DNA from 3 places in the Bacillus sp. GW823-FHT06A10 genome. Region 1 is predicted to be linked to each of the others. Evidence: riboswitches for the same ligand, from Rfam matches in the RefSeq annotation. Region 1 holds a riboswitch; each other region holds the start of a gene.

Evidence for each region. A riboswitch is a leader RNA that binds a small molecule or an ion and turns the genes downstream of it on or off. The one in region 1 is predicted to bind thiamine pyrophosphate.
Region 2: it holds a riboswitch for thiamine pyrophosphate, as region 1 does, so the genes downstream of both, tenA (thiaminase II) here and thiT (energy-coupled thiamine transporter ThiT) in region 1, are expected to answer to the same signal.
Region 3: it holds a riboswitch for thiamine pyrophosphate, as region 1 does, so the genes downstream of both, thiM (hydroxyethylthiazole kinase) here and thiT (energy-coupled thiamine transporter ThiT) in region 1, are expected to answer to the same signal.

What each region holds. Positions count from the first base shown of each region.
Region 1 covers NZ_JBXAHT010000002.1:65,864-69,148, forward strand. The annotation lists gene AC1Q8M_RS15065 (sensor histidine kinase) at 1-741, shown strand, start outside; gene thiT (energy-coupled thiamine transporter ThiT) at 950-1,618, opposite strand; TPP riboswitch at 1,705-1,806, opposite strand; gene AC1Q8M_RS15075 (FeoA family protein) at 2,001-2,228, shown strand; gene feoB (ferrous iron transport protein B) at 2,225-3,285, shown strand, end outside.
Region 2 covers NZ_JBXAHT010000001.1:1,789,916-1,793,200, forward strand. The annotation lists gene pdxR (MocR-like pyridoxine biosynthesis transcription factor PdxR) at 1-760, shown strand, start outside; gene AC1Q8M_RS08990 (D-alanine--D-alanine ligase) at 765-1,679, shown strand; TPP riboswitch at 1,753-1,858, shown strand; gene tenA (thiaminase II) at 1,986-2,675, shown strand; gene AC1Q8M_RS09000 (DUF3937 family protein) at 3,094-3,285, shown strand, end outside.
Region 3 covers NZ_JBXAHT010000004.1:144,091-147,375, forward strand. The annotation lists partial or broken gene topB (DNA topoisomerase III) at 252-827, opposite strand; TPP riboswitch at 1,037-1,149, shown strand; gene thiM (hydroxyethylthiazole kinase) at 1,222-2,031, shown strand; gene thiE (thiamine phosphate synthase) at 2,046-2,705, shown strand; gene AC1Q8M_RS24470 (anaerobic C4-dicarboxylate transporter family protein) at 2,822-3,285, opposite strand, start outside.

The DNA of each region.
Region 1 (3,285 bases):
GTGCTATCAAATAAACTCCATTCGCATATTGGGCAGTTAGAAGAAGATATTGAAAAGGAAAGAAAGTTAGAAAAGACGCGAAAAGAATTCATTTCTGGTGTTTCACATGAATTAAAAACACCGCTAAGTATTATGAAAAGCTGTATTTCTATTTTAAAAGACGGGGTAGCTGAACATAAAAAAGAGTATTATTTTCAGGCGATGGAGAGAGAAGTAGACAAAATGGATACGTTAATTTTGGATATGCTTGAGTTAGCTAAATTTGAATCTGGTACATATAAAATGAAAAAGGATTCGTTTTATATTGATACAGTAATTGAAGACATATGTGAACATCTATCTGTGGAAATAGAGAAAAAAGAGCTTTGTGTTCATAAAAATATATGTTCATTTGAAGTGATTGCAAATCAAGGCCGGATTGAACAAGTCATCGTGAATTTCATTACGAATGCCATACGTTATACACCAAATAAAGAAGATATTATTATTTCTACAATAGATGAGAAGGATCGTATAAAAGTGTGCATTGAAAATAAAGGTACTCACATTGAAGAAGAACAATTAGATAAAATTTGGGATCGTTTTTATCGAGTGGATACAGCTCGTCAGCGTTCACAAGGTGGGACGGGGCTTGGGCTTGCCATTTCTAAAAATATTTTAGAATTACACGATGCTGAATATGGAGTGAAAAATACAGAAGACGGTGTATTATTTTACTTTTACTTACCGAAAAAAGCGTAGATAATGCATGCTACGCTTTTTTTAATTTATTTTCATATTATCTTTACCTAATCTTTATTTTTAAGCGATATAATCTGGTTAGAAAATGAGGTTATGTAAGGAGTCGATGAACCGTGCATAGCAATTGGCTAAGTATAATGGTATTTATTTTCTTTTGCGCATTTATTGTATTTTTAATTAATATTACGATATGAAAAAAGAGCGCTCATTAAGCGCCCTTTTTTTGTGTATTCATTTGATAAGCACTGATGCTTTTGAATAAGCGTGGGGAAGTGAGGAATAAAAATATAAGTAAAACTGTACATAAAATAAAAGAACCAAGCATTGTACTTCCATTTACGATTAATGAATATAACACAGCTGATTGACCTTTCGGCGCATATTGTCCCCAGAAAATAATACCGGCAATAAAGTGACAGAAATAGCGAGCAAAGCTACCGACAAATGTAGCAAGGATAATGTAAACAAGGATTTTCTTACCATGGTTTTGTTTTGCTGAAGGTTGTTCATTGCGACTACCTAAACTTGAATGTTCTTCACTATTTTCATTAGACGTTAAAAGTGCTTTTTGAATTGGACGATAGAATAAGCCAGCAAATCCGATAAAAGCAAAGGCAATGAAGTACTCAATGAATGCTTGAACAGGTGTTAAAATGTAAGCATCCCCCACGACTATTTGTAATAGTCCCCAAACTAAACCACCTAAGAAAGCTGATTTAAAGCCCCAGCGGTAAGCAATAATAAAAATAGGAATCATAGCGAATGAGATAGAACCGCCTGTTGGAAGTTTAAGTGATAATGGTAAAATATCGATAATCATGGCGAAGGCTGCAAGAATAGCAGATTCGATCATCGCTTGTAAATTAGTGTTACGCATGTTGTCTCCCCCTAAATCCAAGTTGTACAAAAAAGAATAGATATCATAGGAGGATACGAAATACGTAAATAAAAATGAGGTATGTATTTCGGACGTTTGCACAATCCCTGCGTTAGCATTAACTAACAGGTTCGAAGGGTCGGAACGAAGTGTTCCCTCTCAGCGGCATGGCTCCCCCAGTGATAACGAGATTCTTTATTTGCTATTGTTTATTGTAAGCGAAATGGATGAGAATGGCAAACAAATGCTGTATGACAATAATTGAAATAGAATTGTAGCGAAATGTTAATAAATATGAAGCAAAAGGGTATAGTACAAGAGAAATTGGGTGTGGTATAATTTTTTTGAAAATAATTATCATTCTCTTCTGAGGGGGAAGGTTATGAGCTTAGTAGATATTAAAATTGGAGAGAAAGTGTTAGTAAAAAGTATTCAGTCTTTAGATCAGCTATTAAAGCGTAGACTAGCTGCTTTCGGTCTTGCGGAAGGAAGCGAACTTCGCTTGAAACAGAAGGCGATGTTCAAAGGTCCTTGTACATTGGAGTGTCGTGGACAGTTAATTAGTATTCGTCATTGTGACGCGAAAATGATAAAGGTGGAATTAGCGTGAATAAGGTAGCTTTGCTAGGGAATCCGAATACAGGGAAGACATCATTATTTAATGCACTTACTGGTTCTTATGAATACGTAGGAAACTGGAGCGGTGTAACAGTAGAAAAAAAGGTTGGTAAATTAAAAGATAGACAAGGAACATTAATTGATTTACCAGGTGTGTATGATTTAAATCCAGTTTCACGTGATGAAGGTGTTGTAACAAACTTTCTATTAACAGAAGAATTTAATCATATGTTAAATATCGTAGATTCTTCGCAGTTTGAGAGAAATATGCATTTAACGTTGCAATTACTTGAATTTGGTAAGCCGGTCTCAATTGGTTTAAATATGGTTGATGTGGCGAAGCAAAGAGGAATTGTCATTGATGTAAAACGATTATCAGAACTATTAGGTGTAACAGTCGTTCCTGTCGTTGCAAGAAGTGGAAAAGGTTGTGAAGAACTACTTGCGACTCTTAAAGAAAATGACAAAAAGGAGAAAAAGCCATTCCTTATTTCATATGGTGTACAAATGGATGAAGGAATTGGAGAAGTAATTGCTCTTTTAGAGACAGCGAATTATGAGCATCCGAGATGGTTAGCACTTCAATTTTTAAGCAATAACGAAGTAGTAGAAAAAGAAATGAAAGCATTACCAATTTATAAGGAACTCATAGCCATTCGATCTCGCTTAGAAGGAAAACTTGATTGTACGTTAGAAGAGCACATTTACAAAACTCGTGAAGCGTATATTGAAAAGTTAAAAACAAATGTTATGAAGCATGAGAAAGAAGGAAAAATTCCTTTTTCAGAAAAAATTGATAGATTAATTACACATAAAATTTTAGGACTTCCAATCTTTTTAGCAGTTATGTTTTTTATTTTTCAGGTTACGTTTACGTGGATTGGTACACCTTTATCGGATATGTTAGATGAGTTTTTTGGTGGTCAGCTTACGGATTGGGTGACGGCTGGACTTACAAGTATTGGAGCTTCTGATTTTATTCAAGCACTCGTTACAGAAGGTATTATTGCCGGTGTTGGTGCTGTATTAGTATTCGTACCACAAATCTT
Region 2 (3,285 bases), on a different contig from region 1:
GATTGATATGCATGAGGATGGTATTGATACGAATGAAGTTGAAAAAAGTTTGCGTGAAAAAGATTTTGATTTTGCTTATTTAATTCCTTCTTATCATAATCCAACCGGTATTGTTACGAGTTCAGAGAAAAGAACGGAATTGATGAGGTTATTCTCAAAATACAAGGTTCCTATTATAGAGGACGGATTTAATGAAGAATTACGTTATTCAGGTTCACATTTAGCTCCATTATTAACTTTTGCGGGAGCTGGCAATAATGTGATTTATATTAGTAGCTTTTCAAAGGTGCTTTTCCCTGGTTTACGTGTAGGCTGGATTATTGCAGATAAAGAGCTGATTCATTATTTAGAAAGCGTAAAAAGAGCAAGAACGATTCACACATCTACGCTAGATCAAGCTGTTCTGTTTCAATATTTACATGAGGGATATTTTGAAAAATATTTAAAAAAGGCAAGATCTGTTTATAAGAAAAAATATGAGTTAGCTGTCGGGGCATGTAACCAGTACATTCCTTTTAAAAGAATGACTGGAGATGGTGGACTTCATTTATTTATAGAGCTAGAAGAGCGTATGAATGCCCGCACACTTTTACAAAAGTGTTATGAGAAAGGCGTTACGTTTTCACCTGGAGATGTTTTTTACTCTGATGGAGAAGGAGCAAACACTTTCCGATTAGGGTTTTCGCGCTTGAAAGAAGAAGAAATAGTTCGGGGAATTAAAATAATTGGTGATACATTAAAAAATGAAATTTGGAGTTGAGAAAATGAAAATCGGTGTTATTATGGGCGGGGTATCGTCTGAAAAACAAGTTTCAATTATGACGGGGAATGAAATGATTGCTCATTTAGATAAAAATAAGTATGAAATAGTTCCAATTACATTAAACGAAAAAATGGATTTAATTGAAAAAGCGAAAGACATTGACTTTGCATTGCTCGCATTACACGGAAAATACGGAGAAGATGGGACAGTTCAAGGAACACTGGAGAGTTTAGGGATTCCTTATAGCGGAAGTAATATGTTATCTAGCAGTATATGTATGGATAAAAATATTTCGAAAAAGATTTTACGTTATGAAGGTGTAGAAACACCAGATTGGATTGAACTTACAAAAATGGAGGATCTAAATCTTGATGAGTTAGATAAGTTAGGATTTCCATTAGTGGTAAAACCAAACTCTGGCGGATCGAGTGTCGGGGTGAAAATCGTTTACAATAAAAATGAATTGATCTCAATGCTAGAAACTGTATTCGAATGGGATTCTGAAGTAGTAATTGAGAAGTATATAAAAGGTGATGAAATTACATGTTCTATTCTGGATGGAAAACAGTTACCTATAGTTTCAATTCGACATGCAGCCGAGTTCTTTGATTACAATGCAAAATATGATGATACTAGTACAGTTGAGGAAGTTATCGAACTTCCAGCAGAAATTAATGAACGTGTAAATAAAGCTTCACTGACTTGTTATAAAGCATTAAAATGTAGTGTTTATGCAAGAGTTGATATGATGGTGAAGGACGGAATTCCATATGTAATGGAAATTAATACATTACCAGGGATGACACAATCAAGCCTATTGCCCAAAAGTGCAGAAGCAGCGGGAATTAGTTATAGCAAACTATTAGATATAATTATTGAAACATCATTAAAAGTTAGAAATGAAGAAGGGTTTTAAGGAGATTATATAACTAATTCTTTTGACAGTTTCACGAAGTATGCTATGATGAATACATTATAAAAACAAAATATTTATCCACTAGGGGAGCCTTTTATAGGCTGAGATCAAATGTGATTTTGAGACTCTTAGTACCTGATCTGGTTAATGCCAGCGTAGGGAAGTGGGAAAGACGTTGCTATTTAATGAGTAAATAAATACTGTCAATTTCACTTTCTTTACGCCTGTAAAGAAAGTTTTTTTATTTTACAGCTTTAATAATTGTGGATAAATACTTATATTTTATACATTATTGGAGGGATTTAAATGACTTTTTCACAATCATTACGTAAAGAAGTAGATTCAATTTGGGAAGCGAGTTTTAACCATCCTTTTGTAAAAAAACTTGGTGAAGGAACATTAGATTTAGCTAGTTTTCGCTATTATGTGCTTCAAGATTCATATTATTTGAGTCATTTTGCTAGAGTACAAACTTTAGGAGCTGCAAAAGCTCTTGAATTAGAGACGACAGCTCGTATGGCACATCATGCTCAAAATACATATGAGGCCGAGTTATCTTTACATGAGAATTTTGCTAAAAAGCTAGGGATAACAAAAGAAGAAAAAGATAATTTTATTCCTGCGCCAACTGCATATGCGTATACTTCACATATGTATCGTGCTGCGTATGAAGGGCATTTAGGAGATATCATTGCAGTAATTTTACCTTGCTATTGGTTGTATTATGAAATTGGCGAACGCTTAAAAGAGTGCCAGCCGGAAGAGCCAATTTATAACGAATGGATTTCTGCTTATGGATCTGATTGGTTCCGTACGCTAGTTGAAGAACAAATTACACGTTTAGATACTATCGCTGAAAAAGTAACAGAGGCAGACCGCAAACGTATGAAACAGCATTTTATTATTAGCAGTCAATATGAATATTCATTTTGGGAAATGGCTTATACATTAGAAAAGTGGCCAGTGGATACAGACGTAAAAGACGTAATTGGATAAAGAATAGAAGTAATGTTATAGATAGGTATGGATCATACCTATCTATATATTTTTTCTTGTCAAATTCGCGTAAAGTCATTAGTGCTACGGATGTGGCGAAATAGAATATCGATAATTTAGCTCATTTACTTGTCTACGCATTAACTGGATAAACTTCTGTCACATTTATTTTACAATCAAAGAACGTAAATGTTGGTGGTATGAAGTTAAATAAGAAAAGAAACCCGAGCTGTTAGCTGTAACGGAGTTGTTTTTTCTTTGCAGGAATTTCTAAATTATCATGGAGTGTTGTTAATACAATATGCATATTTGCATATTGTGTTTTTTTGAGTTCTTTTTGTGTTAAAATCAAATATAGGGATGTGGGAATATAAAGAAGTAAAAGCAGGAATATCCAATTAATTTTGAGAGGTGTTATATGTTTACAAATAAGAAATTAATTCGATTTGGTTTATCGTTGTTTGTATTTTTAGGAATCATTAATTTTACAATCAGCTATTTCCAAACATATCTTGAAACAGCAGCAGATATCAAATGGGTAATTCCAGAAATTTGGAAAACTATTTTACTAGATGTTCCTCAAGGTATACTTGTTCTTTTAGGCGCAATT
Region 3 (3,285 bases), on a different contig from region 1:
AAGAAAGAAGCGAAGTTTTGAATAAAGATGTGACTATCTCTTCAATTAAAGAATGCTACACCCGTTTTTAACTATGGATTGAGTAGTTACGAATATTTTATATTTATATAAGAGGGACGGATTGAGGAAGAAAAATATAATATTTTAATGCATGAAATAATAATTGCAACCAGAATTGTTTGGGCGCAATTCTTACAAGTCTTATAAATACTAGAAAAATTAATTTCACCCTAGCAATTGACAGGATACAATTGGCAACGGCCGCAATTTAACTGGGCATTAAAGCGAGTTGTTAAAGCGCGAGTTGCATTAAGACCGATATACCAGTCAGCTTCTGAACGTGCAACTGCTGAAGCGTATAAATTGTCATAGGCTTTACCTGGTTTTAAATTTGCAAAACCATCTTTAATTGCTTTATCGGTTACAGAAGAAATCCATAAACGTTTGATTGGTTTATTTAGCTTAACTTTATCGATAATCCAGCGTGCGACTAATTCCCCTTCACGTCCAGCGTCTGTTGCTACAATAATTTCATTTACATCTTTTCTAAGTAGCTGACTTTTTACAGCATTAAATTGTTTACCAGTTTGTTTAATAACCGTTAATTTTAAACGCTCAGGTAGCATCGGTAAATCTTCTAAATTCCACTTTTTATATTTCACATCATAACTTTCTGGATCTGCTAATGTAACGAGATGACCTAAAGCCCAAGTTACAATATATTTATTACCCTCAAGATAGCCGTTTCCTTTTTTATCACACTTCAGTACACGAGCAATATCTCGTGCAACGGAAGGTTTTTCAGCGATTACAACGCTTTTTGACATATTAAAAACATCCTTTCAAATTTCCATAAGTTAAATATAGCATACATCTTCTTGAGATTCAGTTTCGCTCCATATTTGAGCTGTTTTTAATGGAGTGAACAAAATCCCAACTGATTAAAGTTTCACTTTATCAGTTGCTTCTATATTAAATAGAAAAGTAAAGAACTTGTTATTTTACTAGAATAAGAGTAGACTTTGAAGTAGATGAATAAGAAACACATGGGAGTTTGTGGATACAAACTGAGAGTATGGCTACTAGTCCGTCATTGACCATTTGAACCTGTTGGATAATGCCAGCGTAGGGAGAGTGTAAAAGCACATGTTCAGGCACTTTGCGTACGCGCAAAGTGTCTTTTTGTGTATCTCCCATCATTATAGTTAGGAGATGAAAAGGATGAATATGAAAGAAATTAGTAAAGTAGTGGATTTGGTGAGAGAATCTAATCCGCTTGTTCATAATATTACAAATGTTGTTGTAACAAATTTTACTGCTAACGGTTTGTTGGCACTTGGGGCATCGCCTGTAATGGCGTATGCAAAAGAAGAAGTAGCAGAAATGGCTAGCATTGCTGGAGCGTTAGTATTAAATATGGGAACACTTCGTCCTGAGGAAGTAGAAGCGATGTTACTTGCTGGTAAATCAGCAAATGTGAACAATGTGCCAGTACTATTTGATCCAGTTGGTGCAGGAGCAACTTCGTATCGAACAGAAGTTGCGAGACATATTCCAGCCGAAATAGATTTAGCAATTATCCGCGGCAATGCGGCTGAAATAGCAAACGTTATTAATGAGAAATGGGAAATTAAAGGGGTAGACGCTGGTACTGGAAATGGCAATGTTGTAGGTATTGCAAGGCAGGCAGCAGACGAATTAAATACAGTTGCGGTTATTACTGGAAAAGAAGATGTTGTTACAGATGGAGAGAGAACTATTGTTATTCGAAACGGTCACCCTATTTTAACGAAAGTTACGGGAACAGGTTGTTTACTAACGTCTGTAATAGGAGCATTTGTAGCAGTGGAAAAAGATTATGTAAAAGCAGCAGTAGCAGCATTAACGTTTTATGGTGTAGCTTCGGAACTGGCAGCTACTAAGACCGTGGAAAAGGGACCTGGTAGTTTCCAAATTGAATTTTTAAATCAGTTAGCGAATACTACTGCTGGTGATATTGAGAAGTATGGAAAGATTGAGGAGTTAGAGTAAGGGGGATGAAACACATGATGCGCATTGAAACAAAGAAGATGTCTAAGTTATTACAAGTGTATTTTATTATGGGAAGTAATAACTGCACGAGGGATCCTCTAGCTGTATTGAAAGAAGCGTTAGATGGTGGAGTGACAATTTTTCAGTTTCGCGAGAAGGGGGAAGGTTCTTTAATCGGAGAAGATAGAGTGCGCTTTGCAAAAGAATTGCAGACGCTTTGTAAGGAATATAGTGTTCCTTTCATTGTAAATGATGATGTAGAATTAGCCATTGAATTAGATGCAGATGGTGTTCATGTAGGACAAGATGATGAAGGAATTACATCTGTTCGTGAAAAAATGGGAGATAAAATTATCGGCGTATCTGCTCATACAATTGAAGAAGCACGCTTTGCAATCGAAAACGGAGCAGATTATTTAGGCGTTGGACCTATTTTCCCAACGAGTACGAAAAAAGATACGAAAGCGGTTCAAGGAACGAAAGGATTAGCTTATTTTAGAGAACAAGGAATTACAGTGCCAATCGTTGGTATTGGTGGGATTACAATTGAAAATACAGCGGCAGTTATAGAAGCGGGTGCGGATGGTATTTCAGTTGTTTCAGCAATTAGTTTAGCTGAATCTGCATATGAAAGTACGAGAAAATTAGCTGAAGAAGTAAAGAGAAGTTTGTAGAAAAGGACATGTAGTATTTTAAGTGCTACATCGAGAAGTAGACTGCCCAAAAAATTTAAACAAACGTTTGATTAAAAAAACACAAACCTTTTTAAATAAAGGTTTGTGCTTTTTCTTTAAAACATAATTGAAATTAAGAGCATTCCAATTCCGATAGAAGTAAATGTTGCAATTAAGCCTGGAATCATAAAGCTATGATTTAATACGTATTTACCAATACCTGTTGTACCGGTACGGTCAAAGTTAATGGCAGCAACGATTGTCCCGTAGTTTGGAATGAAGAAATATCCGTTTACTGCAGGGAACATCGCAATCAGTAGTGCTGGTGGAATACCAAGGGATAGTCCAAGTGGCATTAAGGCACGTACTGTTGCTGCTTGGCTGTACAGTAAAATAGATAGAATGAATAGTGCGATGGCAAATAGCCAAGGTGCACTTGTTACTAAATGCTGAATGGATCCTTGAATCATATTTAAGTTTCCATTAAAGAAAGTATCTCCCATCCAAGCGATACCGAAAATAGCAACAACTGCTGTTGCTCCTGCTTTAAAGACGTTACCAGACACAATGCTTTCTACAT